3 regions of the Pseudovibrio sp. FO-BEG1 genome follow, and region 2 is predicted to be linked to each of the others. Evidence: riboswitches for the same ligand, from Rfam matches in the RefSeq annotation. Region 2 holds a riboswitch; each other region holds the start of a gene.

Region 1 (3,276 bases), 560 kb from region 2:
TTGGACGAGATCCATTACGGTACTTTTGCGGAGCGAGAAGCGGAGAGCAAGGCCAAGGGCCTATACCGCGGTATTGGCTTGTCGACCTATGTGGAGGCCTGTGCCTTTGCGGGTGGTGAAGAGGCCAAGCTTGAGCTGAACAAGAACGGCAGTGTGACATTGCTGATTGGAACTCAGAGTAACGGTCAGGGCCATGCGACAGCTTATGGTCAGGTGATTGCCGAGTATCTTGGTTTGCAGCTTGATCAGGTTGAGATGGTGCAGGGGGACACGGATCGTGTGGCGACCGGTGGTGGCACTGGTGGATCCCGATCGATCCCGATTGGATTGCCTTCTGTGAAAGCAGCCTCTGAGACGCTGGTTAAAAAGATCAAGGAAATCGCCAGTGAGAAGCTGGAGGTTGGTGCTGCAGATCTGACGCTTGAAGACGGGCAGGTGCGTGTGGTCGGAACTGACCAGCAGATCAGCCTTGCTGATGTGGCGGGATCTCAGCCAGATACCTTGAGCGCTGCGGAAAAAGTCATGCAGGATGAATGTACTTATCCGAATGGCACGCATGTGTGTGAAGTGGAGATTGATCCAGAAACCGGGAAGACGGACGTGGTCAACTATGTGATCGTGGATGACTTCGGTGTCACAGTGAATCCGATGCTACTTGCCGGTCAGGTGCATGGCGGTGCGGGGCAGGCGATCTCTCAGGCGCTGTGTGAGAACACGGTTTATGATGAAACCGGACAGCTGCTGTCAGCATCCTTCATGGACTATCATGTTGCGCGCGCTGATGATTTGCCGAGTTTCGACTTCTCGACAAGCAACGTTCCTTCCACGACAAATGCGATGGGTATTAAAGGGGCTGGTGAGGCTGGTTCTATTGGGGCAGCGCCTGCGGTGATGAATGCTGTGCAGTATGCGCTGCGCAAGAATGCTGGGGTTGAGCATATAGATATGCCCGCGACGCCGGTTGCTGTGTGGAGCGCTATTCAGGATGCTCAGGGCTGAGCGAAACAATTAGCAGACATTGAAACGAGATTGTGCAGGCGGGCTGGTGTCCCGCCTGTTTTCGTAGGTATCAGAATGCTTTGAAGGTAATGATGGTTCTGGTGTCCTGGATGCCTTCGAAGACTTGTACCTTGTTTGCTACGAAGTGTCCGATGTCTTCATCGTCGTTGATGTAGAACTTGGCCAGCAGATCGAAATCCCCGGAAGTGGAGTAGATCTCGGAGGCAACTTCCGCGTCTGCGATGGCGTTGGCAACCTGATAGGTTTTTCCGAGCTGGCATTTGATCTGTACAAAGAACGGAATCATTAATCTGCTATCCTTCTGTCCCGTAAGCCTGTTTTGTCTTTCCGGGTGCGCTCAAAATTGAGTTTGCGTTGTTTTGTGAGCATTTTGCGTTGAAGCTGCGTTTTTTTGCAAGCTTTTGCGTTTTTTAAGCGAAATCTACCCCCAGTTGCCTATTGTCGCGGTCTCTCGTTTCCACTTGCAGTTCGCTTGTGGGTTTGCTAGCAAAAAATTCTAACCAATGGGGGTGCTCGGTAGTGACTGCCGGGCTGAGAGGCGGAAGGCCAACTCCTAGAACCTGATCCGGGTCGTGCCGGCGGAGGGAATTGGGATGAGTACCAAGGTAATCGTTCCCGCCGTAATCAATAGGGAGCGAAACAAATGTCCTACAAAGCTGAAGATCTCTGGCAAGTGTTTGAGAACCTGCGTGAGCGTGGTGTGCGGGTTCATTGTCTGACGAACTCTGTTGCGCAGAGCATTACCGCGAACATTATGTTGGCCTGTAACATTGTACCGTCAATGACAGCCGCTCATGATGAAATTCCTGCATTTGTTGAAGGTGTCGACGGGTTGCTGGTCAACCTTGGGACGCTGGATGGAAAGCGTCGGCATGGGATCCGGTTGGGGCTGGAGAATGCTGCGAAGAAATCTATCCCCGTGGTGCTGGACCCGGTTAAAGTGGATCGTACTGACATTCGCATGGAGTTTGCGAAGGACATTTTGCAGGACAACATCTCCATCCTGAAAGCGAACATGACCGAGAGCGCCGGGCTGAGTGGGGCGGTTCGTGAGGACACGCTGCTTGCGCGCACCGGAAATGAAGACGCCGTGTTTGGCCGGGAGGCAACCTACACCATCGGCAATGGCCATGCCTACATGGACAAGGTGACTGGCATTGGCTGTGCATTGGGGGGAGTACTGGCGGGTTTTGCTGCTGTTGAGCCGGATCAGGAACTTGCCGTGGTTGCGGCGCTGGCTGTCTATGGTGTATGCGGCGAGATTGCCGCAGAGCAGGCAAATGGGCCGGGAAGCTTCACTCCAGCTTTCATCGATACCCTCTATGGCTTGAAGGCTGACCAATTCAACGAGCGCCTCAAGCTCGAAACAATGAATAATAAAGGTGGGGTATTGGCCTAATGAGTGCGATTGCAGTCACAATTGCGGGCTCGGATTCAGGCGGTGGTGCTGGCGTTCAGGCAGACCTGAAAGCCTTTTCGGCTCGCGGTGTTTATGGGGCCAGTGTGATCACTGCGCTGACGGCCCAGAACACCAAAGGTGTGACAGCCATTCATGATGTGCCGCCAGCATTCGTGGCGGACCAGATGGATGCTGTTTTCTCTGATCTGAAGGTGGATGCCGTGAAAATCGGCATGCTTTCACAGCCAGAGATTATCGATGTTATTGCCACAAAGCTGGCGGAATATGATGTTAAGCGCGTCATCCTTGACCCGGTGATGGTTGCAACTTCTGGTGATGTTCTGTTGCAAACCTCCGCTGTTTCGGTCCTGAAGCAGAAGCTGTTTCCTATGGCGGCGTTGATTACGCCGAATATGCAGGAAGCGGCCTTTTTGCTGGATCAGCCGGTGGCCGGATCCCGTGAAGACATGCATAGCCAAGCTTTGCTTCTGCTGGACATGGGTGCGAACGGGGTTCTGCTGAAAGGCGGACATGGATCTGATGATACCTGTGATGATCTCTTCCTCTCCCGCGATGTGGAGAGGTGGTACACGGCGCCAAGACATGAAACGCAGAACACACATGGGACTGGCTGTACCCTGTCTTCTGCGATTGCGGCGGAACTGGCCAAGGGGCTGGCGCTGCAAGACGCTATTGGCGAAGCGAAAGAATATATTAGTCAGGCGATTAAAGCTGCAGATACGCTTGACGTAGGCGAGGGACATGGGCCTGTGCACCATTTCCACGAATTCTGGTCTGAATAAAAGGCGGAGATAATGACCAAGAACAAAGATAATAATCTGACCCGCCGACAGGCG
Region 2 (3,276 bases):
GTGAAGGATGCAGCGCAATAACGGCATTTGGCCTACAAATAAAAAGAGCCCCCGAAACTCGGAGGCTCAGAAAATGGTTTAGACCTATAACGGTTAGCGCAGTTCAACCGCGTAGGTTTCCACTGGAGGCGCTGTTTTAATGAGCCCCTGCTCAATCAGGAAGTTCGCGAAGCGCTCATAGCGACCGATATCCAAAGCTGCCGGACGGCTCGCAAAACGTGGCAGAGTATCTGCCCAGGCGCGCTTGTTCAGCTCATCATCAAGGTTCGGATAGACCTCAAGGAAGCTCTTCCAGGAGTCCTGAGGATTGTTCAGCAGATAAACAGTTGCCGCTTCAATTGCGCTGATGAACTTCTTCAGGCGTGGATCATCCAGCTTGTCCTTGTGAGCAACATAGATCAGCTCATCATAAACCGGCACACCATTTTCTTCCGGATAGAACGCACGACCTTTCGCGCCTTCAATTTCCATCTGGTTTAGCTCAAAGTTACGGTAACCACCAATCACCGCATCAACCTGTCCCGCCATCAAGGAAGGAGACAGCGAGAAGTTCACGTTGATCAGCTCAACATCATCAGAACTCAGGCCAGCATTGGAGAGCATCTTGCCCAGCATGGCACTTTCAAAGCCGGACGTGGAGTAGCCGATGCGCTTGCCCTTGAGGTCTGCAATCTCCTTGATCGGCCCATCTTCCAGCACGATCAGCGTGTTCAGCGGCGTGGAAACCAACGTGCCGATGCGCATAAGCGGCATGCCTTCATCGATCTGCGGATGCAGCGTCTGCTGATAGGAGATTGCAATATCCCCCTGCCCGGCAGCAACCAACTTTGGTGGCATGGAAGGATCAGCCGGTTCAATCAGCTCAACATCAAGCCCTTCCTTCTCAAAGAAGCCCCGTGCCTTCGCAACCACAATCGGAGCATGGTCCGGGTTCGCAAACCAATCGAGCAGCACAGTCAGCTTGTCCGCAGCCTGCACCTGAAGAGTGCTCGCAAGCATCGCTGCACCAAACAGCATACCTAGTTTTTTCATAAGGTTACGTCCTCATACTCTGAGATCTAGATCTCTTTCTGCCAATAGATCATCCGAGAAGTGGCGAACTCAACAACTGCCCTCAGGCTCAACACCATCACCGCAAGCAAGATCAGCGCTGCAAACATGGTCGCTGTTTGCATGCGTGCGTTGGATTGCAACATGATGAAAGCCAGCCCTCCCTTAGCACCAACCCATTCTCCAACCACCGCACCAATCGGCGCGAACACCGCCGCAATCCGCATGCCTGATGCCAGAGACGGCATCGCAGCAGGAATGCGGATGTAACGGAGCATTTGCCAGCGATTAAGGCCATGCAGCTTACCAAGGTCAAGCAAGGACTGATCCGTCCTCCGTAACCCGTCAAAAAACGTTGAGGTCACGGAAAAGAAGATCACAATCACAGCCATCACCACCTTGGACGCAAGCCCAAAGCCGAACCACAGCACCAGAAGCGGTGCAATCGCAAACACAGGAAGAGATTGAGTAGCTGCAATCGGAGGCAGCAGAAACAGGCGCACCCGGCGAGACATCGACAGCAAGATAGCAAGCGAAGCCCCGGCACTCACACCAAAGAGAAAGCCGAGAACGGTCTCATAGGCGGTAATGCCTGCATGATGCAGCAGGAAAGCACCCTGATTGAGAAAAGCGGTAAACACCGCCGCCGGACCTGGCAATAGAAACGGAGGAAACTCTCCAATCCGAACCACAATTTCCCAAATGGCGACAAACAGCAAAATCCCGAAAAGACTTCGCAGAATTCGTATTAAAGCTCGCTTCAGCATGTCATTTCCCAACAATGGTATTGGGCATCACAAACAGGCGGAAGAACGGAGCTCAGATTGGCTCTCTGGGAATTTTCGACACAGGACCTCCAACTACAAACTGCAGATATGGAGATCCGGGAAGAATGGCTCAGGTCCCGTCCCTTCGCCGGCATTACCCGGATCAGGTTCAAAGGGTTTAGCTCGTGGCAATCTCAGCTTTTCGTCAAGAAAAGCACCCCTCGGAATGGCAAGGACCATGCGCGTTTCTACGGGAGTTTGCAAGCAGATTTTCTGAGGCCGGGGGACAACGCCATGAAAAAAGGCCCCAGCTCCAACAGAGCCAAGGCCTTCTAAAATCGATCTAACTTGCTGAAATCAGCTCACTTCCAGCTCTTGATTGCCTGAGCGACAACCTTGTTGCCAGTTGTACCTTTTTCAAAGGTCAGCATTGCGCGGCGGCCGCTGTTATACAGCAGCGGAACATCAATCCATTCACGCTCAGCAAGACGCTGCAGGTTCTTTGCCTTCTCTTCATTGCTGTCAGAAAGAGCAATCCAGAAGAGTGTGTCAGAAACCTTTACAGCAGCCCCATCCAACGGATCACCAGCTTCGGATTCAGTCTTCTTCAGGATCAGGCCAGGCACTTTCTCAACGCCCTTGCCGTCAAACCCTTCCGGGAAGATGAAGTTCAATTCCAGCAGATGGCTCGCTGGCAGGGACTGGTCGCTGTTCGGCTTCAGCGTCATCTCAACAGAGAGATTTCGCGATGGAAGCGTCGCAACAGCTTTGATGACGGAGGTTCCATTGACCTCATCCAGCGTCCAGACCACGTTACCGCGAGAAGCAGAACCAGCTGCACCCGGTGTCAAAGCTTCTTCATAAAGAATGCTCTGCTGTGCCACTGGAGAAATCTCGGACTCGGTGCCGATGGTCTCTGCCGGTGGAACTGAGTTCGTCTCGACACCCGCTGTCTGCGGCTCAGGCTCCTTAGCCGGCAGCACCTGAGGTGCAGCACTATCATCAGTGGATGCGGAAGGTGCCGGATCAACACTGCGAACCACAGTTGGTGCAGGTGCACTTTCTGCTGGTGCCGCGCTGGAAGAGTTCCGGGTAATCCGTGTTGTCGTCACCGGTGTTGCATCTGGAGAAACTTTAGCTCCTTCATCAGATGGCAACAAACGATCAGTGTTCTTCTTAGGCGCACGTTCAGGCTGAACCCGAAGTGGTTCATCTTCACCTGTTGGTGCGCTCTCTGGCTCTCCGGTCTCGCTGGTTTCAGCTGGCAGGATCAGAGAGAGAATGGCCTCGCGCTGGCTGTAAACGCCTGCAGTCACACCCAGAATGATCAGGATGATAACAATCATGCCGACAATGCCGGATGTATTGGAAGGCTTCAGACCCTCCTCCTGCTCAATCGCGTCCCCTACGCGCTGTGCAACCACAGGCTTGCGGGAGGAAGCAGGTTTACGGCTTGTCT
Region 3 (3,276 bases), 2.5 Mb from region 2:
TTGTCGCGCGGGGACCGCCACCAAGGGTGAGTGCAACGGCGAAACTGGTGAGGCAAATGGCAAAAATTACGGCTAGTGCGCCGGGCAAAATGCGTTTGAGCATGGGAAGCTCGATCAGGCGGAACAAAGACCAGCCGTCGCATCCCAGCTGAGCCGCAAGGCGAAAACGCTCCGACGGTATCTCTTGCCACCCCTGCAATATGAGGCGGGTTGCCAATGGCAGGTTGAAGAACACATGAGCCAGCACAACACCGTGCAGGCCATAAATGCGGATGGGAGACGCGCCGAAGTAAACCAGTACATCTGAAATCCAACCGGAACGTCCAAAAACCTGCAGTAGACCAAGAATGGCGACAATAACCGGAAGGATAAACGGGGCGCCAAGCAAGGCGATCAACAAGCTGCGCCCCTTAAACCGGCGGCGTGCCAGCGCGCGTGCAACAGGCACCGCCAACCCTACGCTGATCACGGCTGAAAGCACGGCTTGTGTGAGCGTAAACTTAAGTGCCGCCCAGTCTGACAAAGAAAAACCATGCCCGGCTTCAGCACGCAGTGCAACAGCAGCCAGCGTGCCAAGAATGAGTGCCGCGACGAGCAATGCCGCGGCAACTCCGGGAAGCGAGCTTACTGGCTGAGTGCTTCGAGCCATTCCGGCAGAGCCTCACGTCGTGCAGCAACTGCATCTTCAGGTGCAAGCAGCAAAGCCTTTTCAGGTGTTTGCAAGGTTTCGAAACCTGCTGGAAGACCACTTGCAGGTGTAACTGCCGGATACATCCAGTTGGTTGTTGGAATGATGCTCTGGAAAGCGTCAGAAACTATGAAGTTCAGGAACTTGTCTGCCAGTTCCGGCTGATCGGTGCCAGCAAGTTTCGCTGCCACTTCCACCTGCATGTAATGGCCTTCATCAAACGCAGCCGTGGTTTTGCTGTCATCTTCCTCAGCAATCAGGTGATAAGCCGGAGATGTGGTGTAGCTGAGCACCATGTCCGCTTCCCCATCAAGGAAAAGGCCATAGGCTTCAGACCAACCTTTGGTAACAGTCACGATATTATCGGAAAGCCCTGCCCAGATATCCGCAGCTTCATCGCTATAAGCAGACTTTACCCAAAGCAGCAGACCAAGGCCTGGGGTGGAAGAGCGTGGATCCTGAATGAGGATCTTTGTGTCGCTCTCGGCCAGCTCACGGAAACTGGAAGGAACCGTTGCGCCCTTCTTATACACGAATGCGAAATAGCCCCAGTCGTAAGGCACAAAGGTCTCATCTGCCCAATCGACCGGCAGTGTGTAGTTTGCTTCAACTGAATGCGGTGCAAACAGACCCGTCTTCTTGGCTGTCTCAATCAGATTGGTATCTAGCCCCAGAACAACATCAGCATCGGTGTTGTTGCCTTCAAGACGAAGACGGGAAAGCAGCGCGGCACCATCTTCAACACCAACAAGGTTCAGGTCACATTCGCAGATTGCTTCAAATGCTTCTTCCACTTTAGGGCCAGGGCCCCAGTCAGAAACGAAGCTGTCATAGGTATAAACGGTGAGTTCTGGCTTCTCAGTAGCCATTGCCGATGTTGCAGTGAGTAATCCCGCAGCAATTAACAGATGTTTCAAGTCATCCTCCATTGCGGCGAGAGGGCAAGGATGGATGAAACCGGTACCCTTCCCTCCGCCGGTTCTAGCCGGTTCAGGTTCAACGGGTTCGCCAATCTGGCATCTCAGCACGACAAAAGCGCGCACCCCGAGGTCAAGCGGTTCTTAACTGGAAAAGAAGAGCAGCGCAACCGGATATACCTGAGGGACGAAAAGCACCTCAATGAAGTTGCGAAAAAGCCCGGGCAGTCTCCTGCCCAGGCTGAGGTTCATTTATGCAGTCAGGTCGAAGCGGTCGGCGTTCATGACCTTGGTCCATGTTGTCACGAAGTCGCGGACGAACTTTTCGTGGTTGTCGTCCTGGGCGTACACTTCAGCGTAAGCACGCAGGATGGAGTTGGAACCAAACACAAGGTCGGCACTGGTTGCAGTCCACTTAGGCTTGCCAGATTTCCGGTCACGGATCTCATAGGTACCATCCTTGAGCGGATGCCAGCTGTTGTCCATGTCGGTCAGGTTGACGAAGAAATCTGTGGTCAGCTGGCCTTCACGATCCGTGAAGACACCGTGCTTTGATCCACCGTAGTTAGCACCAAGAACGCGCAAGCCGCCAACGAGCGCAGTCATTTCCCAGCCGGTGAGGCGGAGGAGCTGTGCGCGATCCAGCATCATTTCTTCTGGGCTCACAGCATATTCTTGCTTCTGCCAGTTGCGGAAGCCATCAGAAATAGGCTCCAACACAGAGAAGGATGTTGCGTCTGTCATTTCATCCGTTGCATCACCGCGGCCCGGTGCGAATGGAACATCCACGTTAAAGCCAGCTGCCTTGATGGCATTTTCAACGCCGACGTTCCCTGCCAGAACGATCACGTCTGCAACTGAGGCCCCTGTCTCTGCTGCAATTGGTTCGAGCACCGCCAGCACTTTCGCAAGCCGATCCGGCTCATTACCAACCCAGTCCTTTTGCGGAGCAAGCCGGATGCGAGCACCGTTGGCGCCACCGCGCATGTCAGAGCCACGATAGGTTCGTGCACTGTCCCAAGCCGTTTTGATCAGGTCTTCATTGCTCAAGCCGCTTGCTGAAATTTTGGCTTTCACCGCAGCAACATCATAGTTTGTGTTGCCCGCTGGAACCGGATCCTGCCAGATGAGGTCTTCTTTCGGCACATCCGGGCCAAGATAGTTTGCTCTCGGTCCCATATCGCGGTGGGTCAGCTTGAACCAGGCCCGTGCAAAGGTATCCCTGAAGTACTCAGGATCTGCCATGAACTTCTGGCAGTACTCGTTGTAGATCGGGTCAACCTTCATCGCCATGTCTGCATCAGTCATGATTGGGTTATGGCGAACGGATGGGTCTGTTGGATCGACAGGTTTGTCTTCTTCCTTGATGGAGACAGGTTCCCATTGCCAGGCTCCGGCAGGGGATTTGACCTGATGCCATTCATGACCGAACAGCATATCGAAGAAACCCATATCGAATGTGGTTGGGTGTGTTGTCCACGCCCCTTCAATGCCAGAAGTAAAGGCATTTGTTGCCTTGCCGTCCTGACCAGGGTTGGACCAGCCAAGTCCCTGCTCATCCAGACCGGCAGCTTCCGGCGCTACACCGATGTTATCAACGGCGCCGCGTCCATGGGTCTTACCAACGGTGTGACCGCCGCATGTCAGTGCAGCCGTTTCCTCGTCATTCAT

Evidence for each region. A riboswitch is a leader RNA that binds a small molecule or an ion and turns the genes downstream of it on or off. The one in region 2 is predicted to bind thiamine pyrophosphate.
Region 1: another riboswitch for thiamine pyrophosphate. It lies ahead of PSE_RS20190 (hydroxyethylthiazole kinase); the one in region 2 lies ahead of PSE_RS22655 (ABC transporter permease).
Region 3: another riboswitch for thiamine pyrophosphate. It lies ahead of thiB (thiamine ABC transporter substrate binding subunit); the one in region 2 lies ahead of PSE_RS22655 (ABC transporter permease).

The regions. Positions count from the first base shown of each region.
Region 1 is NC_016642.1:4,484,158-4,487,433, reverse strand. It holds gene PSE_RS20200 (xanthine dehydrogenase family protein molybdopterin-binding subunit) at 1-999, shown strand, start outside; gene PSE_RS20195 (Lrp/AsnC ligand binding domain-containing protein) at 1,070-1,306, opposite strand; TPP riboswitch at 1,516-1,624, shown strand; gene PSE_RS20190 (hydroxyethylthiazole kinase) at 1,664-2,419, shown strand; gene thiD (bifunctional hydroxymethylpyrimidine kinase/phosphomethylpyrimidine kinase) at 2,419-3,222, shown strand; gene PSE_RS20180 (TRAP transporter substrate-binding protein) at 3,235-3,276, shown strand, end outside.
Region 2 is NC_016642.1:5,041,301-5,044,576, forward strand. It holds gene PSE_RS22645 (adenylate/guanylate cyclase domain-containing protein) at 1-21, shown strand, start outside; gene PSE_RS22650 (ABC transporter substrate-binding protein) at 94-1,032, opposite strand; gene PSE_RS22655 (ABC transporter permease) at 1,059-1,769, opposite strand; TPP riboswitch at 1,941-2,049, opposite strand; gene PSE_RS22665 (hypothetical protein) at 2,180-3,276, opposite strand, start outside.
Region 3 is NC_016642.1:2,019,735-2,023,010, reverse strand. It holds gene PSE_RS09235 (thiamine/thiamine pyrophosphate ABC transporter permease ThiP) at 1-649, opposite strand, end outside; gene thiB (thiamine ABC transporter substrate binding subunit) at 625-1,617, opposite strand; TPP riboswitch at 1,639-1,745, opposite strand; gene katG (catalase/peroxidase HPI) at 1,858-3,276, opposite strand, start outside.